3 regions of the Tetragenococcus halophilus genome follow, and region 2 is predicted to be linked to each of the others. Evidence: a T-box and tRNA genes for the amino acid it is inferred to sense, from the RefSeq annotation. Region 2 holds a T-box; the other regions hold tRNA genes.

Region 1 (3,823 bases), 800 kb from region 2:
GATAAGCTGTGACGGGGAGGGAAATTGAAGTACCGAAGTTCTGGCGTCACACTGCCAAGAAAAACTTCTAGCAAGAAGGTAATGGCCCGTACCGCAAACCGACACAGGTCGTCGAGGAGAGTATCCTCAGGTGAGCGAGCGAACTCTCGTTAAGGAACTCGGCAAAATGACCCCGTAACTTCGGGAGAAGGGGTGCTGCTCTAACGAGCAGCCGCAGTGAATAGGCCCAAGCGACTGTTTATCAAAAACACAGGTCTCTGCAAAATCGTAAGATGACGTATAGGGGCTGACGCCTGCCCGGTGCTGGAAGGTTAAGAGGAGTGCTTAGCGTAAGCGAAGGTACGAATTGAAGCCCCAGTAAACGGCGGCCGTAACTATAACGGTCCTAAGGTAGCGAAATTCCTTGTCGGGTAAGTTCCGACCCGCACGAAAGGCGCAACGATTTGGGCACTGTCTCAACGAGAGACTCGGTGAAATTTTAGTACCTGTGAAAATGCAGGTTACCCGCGACAGGACGGAAAGACCCCATGGAGCTTTACTGTAATTTGATATTGGGTGTCTGTGACGCATGTACAGCATAGGTAGGAGCCGTAGAATTCGGGACGCGAGTCTCGAAGGAGGCATCCGTGGGATACTACCCTTGCGTTATGGCCACTCTAACCCACGCCACTGATCGTGGCGGGAGACAGTGTCAGATGGGCAGTTTGACTGGGGCGGTCGCCTCCCAAAAAGTAACGGAGGCGCCCCAAGGTTCCCTCAGAATGGTTGGAAATCATTCAAAGAGTGTAAAGGCAGAAGGGAGCTTGACTGTGAGAGCAACAACTCGAGCAGGGACGAAAGTCGGGCTTAGTGATCCGGTGGTTCCGCATGGAAGGGCCATCGCTCAACGGATAAAAGCTACCCTGGGGATAACAGGCTTATCTCCCCCAAGAGTCCACATCGACGGGGAGGTTTGGCACCTCGATGTCGGCTCGTCGCATCCTGGGGCTGTAGTCGGTCCCAAGGGTTGGGCTGTTCGCCCATTAAAGCGGCACGCGAGCTGGGTTCAGAACGTCGTGAGACAGTTCGGTCCCTATCCGTCGCGGGCGTAGGAAATTTGCGAGGCGCTGTCCTTAGTACGAGAGGACCGGGATGGACCTACCGCTGGTGGACCAGTTGTCGTGCCAACGGCATCGCTGGGTAGCTAAGTAGGGCAGGAATAAACGCTGAAAGCATCTAAGCGTGAAGTCCCCCTCAAGATGAGATTTCCCCTTTCTAAAAGAAAGTAAGATCCCTGAGAGAAGATCAGGTAGATAGGTTCGAAGTGGAAGACCTGCGAGGGTTGGAGCGGACGAATACTAATCGATCGAGGACTTAACCACAAAGGTTTGGATTTTCGGTGAAGCGAAGCAGTTGTTTTTCATCCAGTTTTGAGGGAACCAAAAGGTTCACTCAACGTCAAGTTGTGTGGTGATGATGGCAAGAAGGAGACACCTGTTCCCATGCCGAACACAGTCGTTAAGCTTCTTAGCGCCAATTGTAGTGAGGGGCTTCCCCTTGTGAGAGTAGGACATCGCCACGCAGCAAGCGGAGGTTTAGCTCAGCTGGGAGAGCATCTGCCTTACAAGCAGAGGGTCATAGGTTCGAGCCCTATAACCTCCATTGAGTCGTTAGCTCAGTTGGTAGAGCATCTGACTTTTAATCAGAGGGTCACAGGTTCGAATCCTGTACGACTCATTTCACAAAATCAGCGGGTGTGGCGGAATTGGCAGACGCACTAGATTTAGGATCTAGCGCCGCAAGGCGTGGGGGTTCAAGTCCCTTCACCCGCATGTAGGAAAAAGCCGGCTTAGCTCAGTTGGTAGAGCATCTGATTTGTAATCAGAGGGTCGAGGGTTCAAGTCCTTTAGCCGGCATCCGACAAGCTGCGGAAATAGCTCAGCGGTAGAGCACCACCTTGCCAAGGTGGGGGTCGCGGGTTCGAATCCCGTTTTCCGCTTGATGCCAAAACCACGCCGGGGTGGCGGAACTGGCAGACGCACAGGACTTAAAATCCTGGGGTAAGTAATTACCGTACCGGTTCGATTCCGGTCCTCGGCATTGAACAAAATATGCGCCCATAGCTCAACTGGATAGAGTGTCTGACTACGGATCAGAAGGTTGAGGGTTCAAATCCTTCTGGGCGCGTAACGGGAAGTAGCTCAGCTTGGTAGAGCACTTGGTTTGGGACCAAGGGGTCGTAGGTTCGAATCCTGTCTTCCCGATGGATTTTAATGAAGGGGCCTTAGCTCAGCTGGGAGAGCGCCTGCTTTGCACGCAGGAGGTCAGCGGTTCGATCCCGCTAGGCTCCATGTCATTTGATAAAATGGTTTTCGCGGTGTAGCTCAGCTGGCTAGAGCGTCCGGTTCATACCCGGGAGGTCGTGGGTTCGATCCCCTCCACCGCGATTTTGATTAAGAGCTTGGACCTTTAGCTCAGTTGGTTAGAGCAGACGGCTCATAACCGTCAGGTCGTAGGTTCGAGTCCTACAAGGTCCATTGCGTCATTATCATTTTATTTATTTGATGGAGGATTACCCAAGTCCGGCTGAAGGGAACGGTCTTGAAAACCGTCAGGCGGGTAAAACCGTGCAAGGGTTCGAATCCCTTATCCTCCTTTGCTAAAATTATTTATAGATATTATAATAATATTTAGTTTTATTATCGCGGGATGGAGCAGTCTGGTAGCTCGTCGGGCTCATAACCCGAAGGTCGCAAGTTCAAATCTTGCTCCCGCAATTATACTTGTTTTTCAAGTATTGAAGATACAACAAAAATTGGTCTGGTAGTTCAGCTGGTTAGAATGCCTGCCTGTCACGCAGGAGGTCGCGGGTTCGAGTCCCGTCCAGACCGTCATGCGGGTGTAGTTTAGTGGTAAAACCACAGCCTTCCAAGCTGTTGTCGCGAGTTCGATTCTCGTCACCCGCTTGTTGTGTTTATTGCTTGGGCCTATAGCTCAGTTGGTTAGAGCGCACGCCTGATAAGCGTGAGGTCGATGGTTCGAGTCCATTTAGGCCCATTTATTAAATAAAGGTCCGTTGGTCAAGAGGTTAAGACACCGCCCTTTCACGGCGGTATCACGGGTTCGAATCCCGTACGGACCATGCGTCTTGGGGTTATGGAGGATTACCCAAGTCCGGCTGAAGGGAACGGTCTTGAAAACCGTCAGGCGGGTAAAACCGTGCAAGGGTTCGAATCCCTTATCCTCCTTTGCTAAAATTATTTACAAATATTATAATAATATTTAGTTTTATTATCGCGGGATGGAGCAGTCTGGTAGCTCGTCGGGCTCATAACCCGAAGGTCGCAAGTTCAAATCTTGCTCCCGCAATTGTACTTTGTATGCAAGTACTTATTATATTTACAACAAAGCGGGTCTGGTAGTTCAGCTGGTTAGAATGCCTGCCTGTCACGCAGGAGGTCGCGGGTTCGAGTCCCGTCCAGACCGTTTTGGATCGATAGCTCAGTCGGTAGAGCAACGGATTGAAGCTCCGTGTGTCGGCAGTTCGATTCTGTCTCGATCCATCAATATATAAGGCGGGTGTAGTTTAGTGGTAAAACCACAGCCTTCCAAGCTGTTGTCGCGAGTTCGATTCTCGTCACCCGCTTTTGTTGTAGTTATAATAAGGGCCTATAGCTCAGTTGGTTAGAGCGCACGCCTGATAAGCGTGAGGTCGATGGTTCGAGTCCATTTAGGCCCATGAAAATCAATATTTTTTGGTTTTGGGGAAGTACTCAAGTGGCTGAAGAGGCGCCCCTGCTAAGGGTGTAGGTCGTTTACGCGACGCGAGGGTTCGAATCCCTCC
Region 2 (3,823 bases):
AAAGGTATGACACGAATTAAATCAAAACAACTTTCTGAGATCACACAGGTTCCTTCTGCTACGATACGCCGTGATTTTTCTTATTTAGGTGAACTGGGTCGTAGTGGTTATGGTTATGAAGTTAGTTATTTGATTAAAGTGTTTAGTGAGATCTTAGATAGCAAAGAAAAAAGTTGTGTAGCTATCATTGGCTTTGGTAACTTGGGTAAAGCGTTAGCCAATAATAATTTTCGACGTAATAAAAACCTTACGATTTCTTGTGTATTTGATATAGATCCAGAAATTATTGGTCAAACGATCGCGGGTTTTCATGTTTATAGCATGGATGATTTTAAACAAATAGCGCAAGAAAAAAATATTAGAGTGGTGATATCGACCGTGCCTAGTGAAAATGCGCAACAAGCCATTGACGTAGTGGTTGATAGTGGAATTACTGCAATATTAAACTTTGCGCCTGATCGGGTAGAGATACCAAAGCATGTTAGTATACGCTATATTGATTTAACAACTGAACTGCTAACCCTGCTCTTTTTTGATCGTCATTATAAGAACACATCTTCAGCTGTTCCTTCATAAGCATATTTTTTTATAAATTTTTCTGACTACTTTATACTAACAGTAAGTTAAAAACTTTTGAAAGTTTTTAAATGTTATTTTCAGTGATAAATAGTTAAGGAGAGAAAAAGATGATTATTACACGTAAAGGCGAAGAATTAGAAGTACCTGGGCAACAACCAGCAGTTGGTGAAAAAGCAGCTTCCTTTTCCTTGAAAGATTTGCAAGATCGTACGTATAATTTGGAAGATTTCGATAATGGAAAACCTACAATTTTGAGTGTTGTTCCTGATATCAATACCCGCGTATGCGCCTTACAAACAAAACGTTTTAATCAAGAAGCTAGCCAGCTTGAAGATGTTAATTTTGCTACTATCTCAAATAATACAAAAGAAGATCAGGCGAAATGGTGTGGCCAAGAAGGCGTGGATATGATTATGTTACACGATCCAGAAAATACCTTTGGTAAAACCTATAATCTTTATATTCCAGAAGCAGATAAGTTTACTAGAAGTATTTTTGTGCTTGACCAAAATGGCACAATTACTTATGAAGAGTTTGTACCGGAAATGTCTGATGAACCAGATTATCAAAAAGCTTTAAAAGAAGCAAAAGCCTTAATTTAAGTTGACTTTAAAAAATGTGCATTGTAAAATAAAGCGGACGAGGATCAAGAGGAGTAACTGACTGAATTGTTTTTAGAGAGAAAATTCCTGGCTGAAAAATTTTCAACAATAGGTAGTGAAGGTAGCTTGATAGTCTTTGGTTTGAAAAAAGTAGAGCCAAACGAGTCGTGATCGTTAATTCACTTAGAAGCGGCAGTACGTAAAGACTGCAAATTAGGTGGTACCGCGTAAATAGCGCCCTAAGATGTATATACATCTTAGGGCTTTTTTGCTGTGAATCACTAAGAGTAGCTGATGAACAGTACTAGGCGAGAGGAACGAGCGTAGTTCCCCAAACCGAATCACTACGATTCAGCGACTAAAAGGAGCTGAAAGTAGATCCTTCAAGGCCTTAGCGACTTGTCGCTTAGACCTTGATGAGATCGAAGCGTAAGCGAAGTGATGAACAGTACTAGGGCGAGCGAAAGCGAGGCGTAGTATCCTTTACCTTTACTATCAGTGAAAAATAACGAGCTTTAAGAAAAAGTGAGCCCAACAAAGTGGAAATTAGTATGCGATCTTTACAAGGAGGAAGTAAAATGTCAGAAAATCAATTATCAAAAAAATATGCACCGCAAGAAGTCGAAAGCGGTCGTTACCAAGAATGGTTAAAACTGGATTTATTTAAACCAAGTGGTGATCAAAAAGCAAAGCCATATTCAGTGGTTATTCCACCGCCTAATGTTACTGGAAAATTACATTTAGGCCATGCTTGGGATACCACTTTACAAGATATTATTATCCGACAAAAGCGTATGCAAGGCTTTGATACTCTATGGCTTCCAGGAATGGACCATGCAGGGATTGCGACCCAATCTAAAGTAGAAGCGAAGCTAAAGGAGCAAGGAATTTCTCGCTATGATTTAGGTCGTGAGAAATTTATGGAACAAGCTTGGGATTGGAAAGAAGAATATGCGCAACATATCAGAGGACAATGGGAAAAATTAGGCTTGTCGCTGGATTATGGACACGAACGTTTCACTTTAGACGATGGGTTATCAGAAGCTGTAAGAACAGTATTTGTTAAATTATATGAAAAAGCTCTAATTTATCGTGGCGAATATATTATTAATTGGGACCCGCAAGCACGAACGGCTTTGTCTGATATAGAAGTTATCCATAAAGAGGTAGAAGGTGCTTTTTACCATATGACCTATCCGTTAACGGATGGCTCAGGCGTAGTAGAAATTGCGACAACACGTCCAGAGACCATGTTGGGAGATACTGGGGTGGCAGTTCATCCAGATGATGAACGTTACCAAGAGTTAATTGGCAAAACAGTGCTTTTACCATTAATGGATAAAGAAATCCCTATTGTGGCAGATGAGTATGTTGACCGCGAATTTGGAACAGGTGTAGTAAAAATCACGCCGGCTCATGATCCAAATGACTTTGAAGTAGGTAATCGTCACGATTTGCCTCGTGTAAATGTGATGAATGATGATGGGACGATGAATGAAAATGCGGGCGCTTATACGAATATGGATCGCTTTGCTGCTCGTAAAGCGATTGTAGAAGATTTGGATAATTTAGGTCGCTTGGTCAAAGTAGAAAAAATGGTACATAGCGTGGGACACTCTGAAAGAAGTGACGCTGTCGTTGAACCTCGTTTATCAAAACAATGGTTTGTAAAGATGGGACCTTTAGCGCAACAAGCCATTGATAATCAAGACACTTCGGCTGCTGTTGATTTTTATCCAGGTCGATTTAACCAAACCTTTTTACAATGGATGGAAAATGTTCATGATTGGGTAATTTCTCGGCAATTATGGTGGGGACATCAAATCCCAGCTTGGTACCATAAAGAAACAGGTGAAATGTATGTGGGCATGCAAGCGCCACAAGATAGTCAAAATTGGCAACAAGATGAAGATGTTTTAGATACCTGGTTTAGTTCTGCTTTATGGCCGTTCTCAACTATGGGCTGGCCCGATATTTCAGATGAAATGTTTCAACGCTATTTCCCAATAAGCACACTAGTTACAGGTTACGATATTATTTTCTTTTGGGTTAGCCGTATGATTTTCCAAAGTTTAGAATTTACCAATGAACGTCCATTTGAAAATGTTTTGATTCATGGACTGATTCGAGATGCAGAAGGTCGTAAGATGAGTAAATCACTAGGAAATGGCATTGATCCGATGGAAGTTATTGATCAATACGGCGCTGATGCGCTGCGCTGGTTCTTATCAAATGGTTCTACGCCTGGACAAGATGTTCGTTTTAGTTATGAAAAAATGGATGCTGCTTGGAATTTCATTAATAAAATTTGGAATGCGGCTCGTTTTGTTTTGATGAATGTAGAGGAAATGACTGCAAAAGATATCGATCTTAATGGGAAAAAGTCAGTGGCAGATCGTTGGATTTTAACACGTCTAAATGAAACAGTAGCAAGAGTGACAGAACTATTTGAACGCTTTGAGTTTGGAGAAGCGGGTCGTCAGTTATATAACTTTATCTGGGATGATTTTTGTGATTGGTATATTGAAATGAGTAAAGAGACACTTTACGGCACTGATAAACAAGCACAACAAATGAACAAGAGCGTTCTTGTTTATACTCTAGACCAGATTTTGCGTTTACTACATCCGATTATGCCATTT
Region 3 (3,823 bases), 1.0 Mb from region 2:
ATAATTTTATTAGCCTGTGCATTATAAGCGCCTTGTAAACCAATCGGTGAGTCTTCAAAGATCACCATCTGTCTAGGATCAGCGCCTACATTCAAAGCTGCTTGAACGTAAAAATCAGGTGCTGGTTTACTTTTTAGTGTTCCATCATTATAAACAACTTGATGATAGTCAAACCATCGATCTAATTGAAACAATTCAAAATAAAAATCTAAATTTACTTTAGGAGAAACTGTCGCGATATTCATTAGTTGTTGCTTATTCTTTAAAAAATCAAGGTAGTCAGTGACTCCTTCAATTAACTGGGTTTGTTGCTCTTTTAAAACTAAATCACGATAAATCGCTTCCTTTTTTTCTGACAGTTGATTTGCTTTTTCATTCGAAAGCTTCTCTCCTAAAATTGCCTCCATATTCAAATGATTGGTACGTCCATGTATTTGATCGAATTCTTCTTTAGAAAATTTACGCCCTATAAGTTCAAAAATAAATTCTTGCCAAGCCCGTTCATGTAAGGCCGAATCACTAAACAATGTACCATTAAAGTCGAAAATAAATGACCGCATTTGTCCACCCCATTTTTATTTAATCCATTATTTAAAATCATTGTATCACAAATTTCATTTAAAATTACTTTATGATATTTTATAAATCATCTCTTTATTTTTTAAAGTAATTATAATTACTTTCTTACGAAACTAATTATTTTGCGTTAGAAATAATTTATGCTAAATTATAATAAAGATGATGAGTAAATTACTTGATTAAAATTTATGAGAAAGGTGAGTTAGTATGAAAGACAATCGTTTTCCTCAGACCGGGACAGCAACTATTTCACACGTCAAGCAGTTAAAATATAGTATTGCTTTTATTTTGTCTAGTTATTTACTAAGCTTACAGCTTTCTTGGGAAGCAATAGAAAAGAATCATAAAAATTTATTCTCTTTTGTCTTTTTAGGAACAATTTTGTCTATTTTATTTTATCTCGTCTTTTATCATATAAATAAAAAACGAATATTTAATAGCCTAGAATCAAGTATTTCAATGAACATTGCTGGATTATTTGAAACGAATAAAAGCCCTATAAGCTTAATGTTCAAAAGTATTACCCGAAAAGAAATAAATGATAATAAAACGAAAAATACTACGATTCCTCTCTATCCTTTGGCAAAAGGAAAATTAAAAGATATCGAAGAAGTAGATGATAGTGTTTATTCTAATAAAACTTTAGGAGGTGGCTTTGCGGTTACGCCTTTTGAAGGTAATGTTTATTCACCAGTTGATGGTAAAATTGTAAGTTTATTTCCGACTAAACACGCTATTGGTATTCAAGATGAAAATAATATCGAATATTTAATTCATATAGGAATTGATACCATTGATTTAAATGGACATGGTTTTCATAATACGGTCAAATTAAACCAAAATGTCAAAGCCGGTAATCTACTTACAGAGATGGACTTAGACTACATTCTTACTAAAAAGAAAACGACAGATATTCTCTTTATTACACTCTCGCCAAATTTAATTGAGTCACTAGATTTGGTCGATGATAAAAGAGTTGGTTTGAACGAATCTATCGGAAAAATCACTTTAAAATAAATTTGGATACAAAAAAGCGACAAACACTGGTAATTCAATGTTTGTCGCTTAGTTTTAATACCGGCGGTCGGGGTCGAACCGACACGCCCTTAACGGGCACTGGATTTTGAGTCCAGCGCGTCTGCCAATTCCGCCACGCCGGCAAAATACTATTAGTACTAAGGCGGTAACCGGATTTGAACCGGTGATAAAGGTTTTGCAGACCTCTGCCTTACCACTTGGCTATACCGCCATCATACTATTAAAAATCCCATTTTTCAATAGGAAACCTAACTGGGATAGCTGGATTCGAACCAGCGCATGATGGAGTCAAAGTCCATTGCCTTACCGCTTGGCTATATCCCAATAATGCTAAGGGCGAATAGTGGGGATCGAACCCACGCGTGCCGGAGCCACAATCCGGTGCGTTAACCACTTCGCCATATTCGCCATGGCAGGGACAGCAGGGATTGAACCCGCATCGACGGTTTTGGAGACCGTTGTTCTACCATTGAACTATGTCCCTATAAATGGAGGAGAAAGGATTCGAACCTTTGAACCCGAAGGAACGGATTTACAGTCCGCCGCGTTTAGCCACTTCGCTACTCCTCCATAATGGATCGAGACAGAATCGAACTGCCGACACACGGAGCTTCAATCCGTTGCTCTACCGACTGAGCTATCGATCCAACACTGTAAAATTAAAAACAACGGTCTGGACGGGACTCGAACCCGCGACCTCCTGCGTGACAGGCAGGCATTCTAACCAGCTGAACTACCAGACCGTATGGAGGTTATAGGGCTCGAACCTATGACCCTCTGCTTGTAAGGCAGATGCTCTCCCAGCTGAGCTAAACCTCCAACTATCAGTCAATGGTCCGTACGGGATTCGAACCCGTGATACCGCCGTGAAAAGGCGGTGTCTTAACCTCTTGACCAACGGACCAAACTTAGTTACGGAGAGTAAGGGATTCGAACCCTTGAGACAGTGAATACCATCTACATGATTTCCAATCATGCTCCTTCGGCCTCTCGGACAACTCTCCAAGCTCAAAGAAGCCCAAACTCTTCAAATAATATTCTCATTAGAGAACTCCGGCAGTAGGACTCGAACCTACGACATCATGATTAACAGTCATGCGCTACTACCAACTGAGCTATGCCGGAATAATGCGTGGCGATGTCCTACTCTCACAAGGGGAAGCCCCTCACTACAATTGGCGCTAAGAAGCTTAACGACTGTGTTCGGCATGGGAACAGGTGTCTCCTTCTTGCCATCATCACCACACAACTTGACGTTGAGTGAACCTTTTGGTTCCCTCAAAACTGGATGAAAAACAACTGCTTCGCTTCACCGAAAATCCAAACCTTTGTGGTTAAGTCCTCGATCGATTAGTATTCGTCCGCTCCAACCCTCGCAGGTCTTCCACTTCGAACCTATCTACCTGATCTTCTCTCAGGGATCTTACTTTCTTTTAGAAAGGGGAAATCTCATCTTGAGGGGGACTTCACGCTTAGATGCTTTCAGCGTTTATTCCTGCCCTACTTAGCTACCCAGCGATGCCGTTGGCACGACAACTGGTCCACCAGCGGTAGGTCCATCCCGGTCCTCTCGTACTAAGGACAGCGCCTCGCAAATTTCCTACGCCCGCGACGGATAGGGACCGAACTGTCTCACGACGTTCTGAACCCAGCTCGCGTGCCGCTTTAATGGGCGAACAGCCCAACCCTTGGGACCGACTACAGCCCCAGGATGCGACGAGCCGACATCGAGGTGCCAAACCTCCCCGTCGATGTGGACTCTTGGGGGAGATAAGCCTGTTATCCCCAGGGTAGCTTTTATCCGTTGAGCGATGGCCCTTCCATGCGGAACCACCGGATCACTAAGCCCGACTTTCGTCCCTGCTCGAGTTGTTGCTCTCACAGTCAAGCTCCCTTCTGCCTTTACACTCTTTGAATGATTTCCAACCATTCTGAGGAAACCTTGGGGCGCCTCCGTTACTTTTTAGGAGGCGACCGCCCCAGTCAAACTGCCCATCTGACACTGTCTCCCGCCACGATCAGTGGCGCGGGTTAGAGTGGCCATAATGCAAGGGTAGTATCCCACGGATGCCTCCTTCGAGACTCGCGTCCCGAATTCTACGGCTCCTACCTATGCTGTACATGCATCACAGACACCCAATATCAAATTACAGTAAAGCTCCATGGGGTCTTTCCGTCCTGTCGCGGGTAACCTGCATTTTCACAG

The links. The T-box of region 2 lies ahead of AC806_RS03190 (valine--tRNA ligase). A T-box ahead of a tRNA ligase gene usually reads a tRNA of that ligase, here a tRNA-Val.
Region 1: it encodes a tRNA-Val, which carries the amino acid that the T-box ahead of AC806_RS03190 (valine--tRNA ligase) is inferred to sense. The anticodon was not compared.
Region 3: it encodes a tRNA-Val, which carries the amino acid that the T-box ahead of AC806_RS03190 (valine--tRNA ligase) is inferred to sense. The anticodon was not compared.

The regions. Positions count from the first base shown of each region.
Region 1 is NZ_CP012047.1:2,266,057-2,269,879, reverse strand. Features, by position in the region: rRNA gene AC806_RS11000 (23S ribosomal RNA) at 1-1,361, shown strand, start outside; rRNA gene rrf (5S ribosomal RNA) at 1,446-1,561, shown strand; tRNA gene AC806_RS10990 (tRNA-Val) at 1,569-1,641, shown strand; tRNA gene AC806_RS10985 (tRNA-Lys) at 1,644-1,716, shown strand; tRNA gene AC806_RS10980 (tRNA-Leu) at 1,730-1,811, shown strand; tRNA gene AC806_RS10975 (tRNA-Thr) at 1,823-1,895, shown strand; tRNA gene AC806_RS10970 (tRNA-Gly) at 1,907-1,978, shown strand; tRNA gene AC806_RS10965 (tRNA-Leu) at 1,994-2,079, shown strand; tRNA gene AC806_RS10960 (tRNA-Arg) at 2,093-2,166, shown strand; tRNA gene AC806_RS10955 (tRNA-Pro) at 2,170-2,243, shown strand; tRNA gene AC806_RS10950 (tRNA-Ala) at 2,258-2,330, shown strand; tRNA gene AC806_RS10945 (tRNA-Met) at 2,353-2,426, shown strand; tRNA gene AC806_RS10940 (tRNA-Ile) at 2,443-2,516, shown strand; tRNA gene AC806_RS10935 (tRNA-Ser) at 2,546-2,635, shown strand; tRNA gene AC806_RS10930 (tRNA-Met) at 2,683-2,756, shown strand; tRNA gene AC806_RS10925 (tRNA-Asp) at 2,797-2,870, shown strand; tRNA gene AC806_RS10920 (tRNA-Gly) at 2,875-2,945, shown strand; tRNA gene AC806_RS10915 (tRNA-Ile) at 2,963-3,036, shown strand; tRNA gene AC806_RS10910 (tRNA-Glu) at 3,050-3,121, shown strand; tRNA gene AC806_RS10905 (tRNA-Ser) at 3,138-3,227, shown strand; tRNA gene AC806_RS10900 (tRNA-Met) at 3,275-3,348, shown strand; tRNA gene AC806_RS10895 (tRNA-Asp) at 3,392-3,465, shown strand; tRNA gene AC806_RS10890 (tRNA-Phe) at 3,470-3,542, shown strand; tRNA gene AC806_RS10885 (tRNA-Gly) at 3,555-3,625, shown strand; tRNA gene AC806_RS10880 (tRNA-Ile) at 3,645-3,718, shown strand; tRNA gene AC806_RS10875 (tRNA-Ser) at 3,743-3,823, shown strand, end outside.
Region 2 is NZ_CP012047.1:679,915-683,737, forward strand. Features, by position in the region: gene AC806_RS03180 (redox-sensing transcriptional repressor Rex) at 1-576, shown strand, start outside; gene tpx (thiol peroxidase) at 687-1,181, shown strand; T-box leader at 1,213-1,426, shown strand; gene AC806_RS03190 (valine--tRNA ligase) at 1,760-3,823, shown strand, end outside.
Region 3 is NZ_CP012047.1:1,680,104-1,683,926, forward strand. Features, by position in the region: gene AC806_RS07945 (HAD family hydrolase) at 1-560, opposite strand, end outside; gene AC806_RS11750 (PTS sugar transporter subunit IIA) at 787-1,596, shown strand; tRNA gene AC806_RS07955 (tRNA-Leu) at 1,655-1,739, opposite strand; tRNA gene AC806_RS07960 (tRNA-Cys) at 1,758-1,828, opposite strand; tRNA gene AC806_RS07965 (tRNA-Gln) at 1,870-1,941, opposite strand; tRNA gene AC806_RS07970 (tRNA-His) at 1,953-2,025, opposite strand; tRNA gene AC806_RS07975 (tRNA-Trp) at 2,028-2,101, opposite strand; tRNA gene AC806_RS07980 (tRNA-Tyr) at 2,107-2,187, opposite strand; tRNA gene AC806_RS07985 (tRNA-Phe) at 2,192-2,264, opposite strand; tRNA gene AC806_RS07990 (tRNA-Asp) at 2,287-2,360, opposite strand; tRNA gene AC806_RS07995 (tRNA-Val) at 2,364-2,436, opposite strand; tRNA gene AC806_RS08000 (tRNA-Glu) at 2,450-2,521, opposite strand; tRNA gene AC806_RS08005 (tRNA-Ser) at 2,533-2,621, opposite strand; tRNA gene AC806_RS08010 (tRNA-Asn) at 2,669-2,742, opposite strand; rRNA gene rrf (5S ribosomal RNA) at 2,748-2,863, opposite strand; rRNA gene AC806_RS08020 (23S ribosomal RNA) at 2,948-3,823, opposite strand, start outside.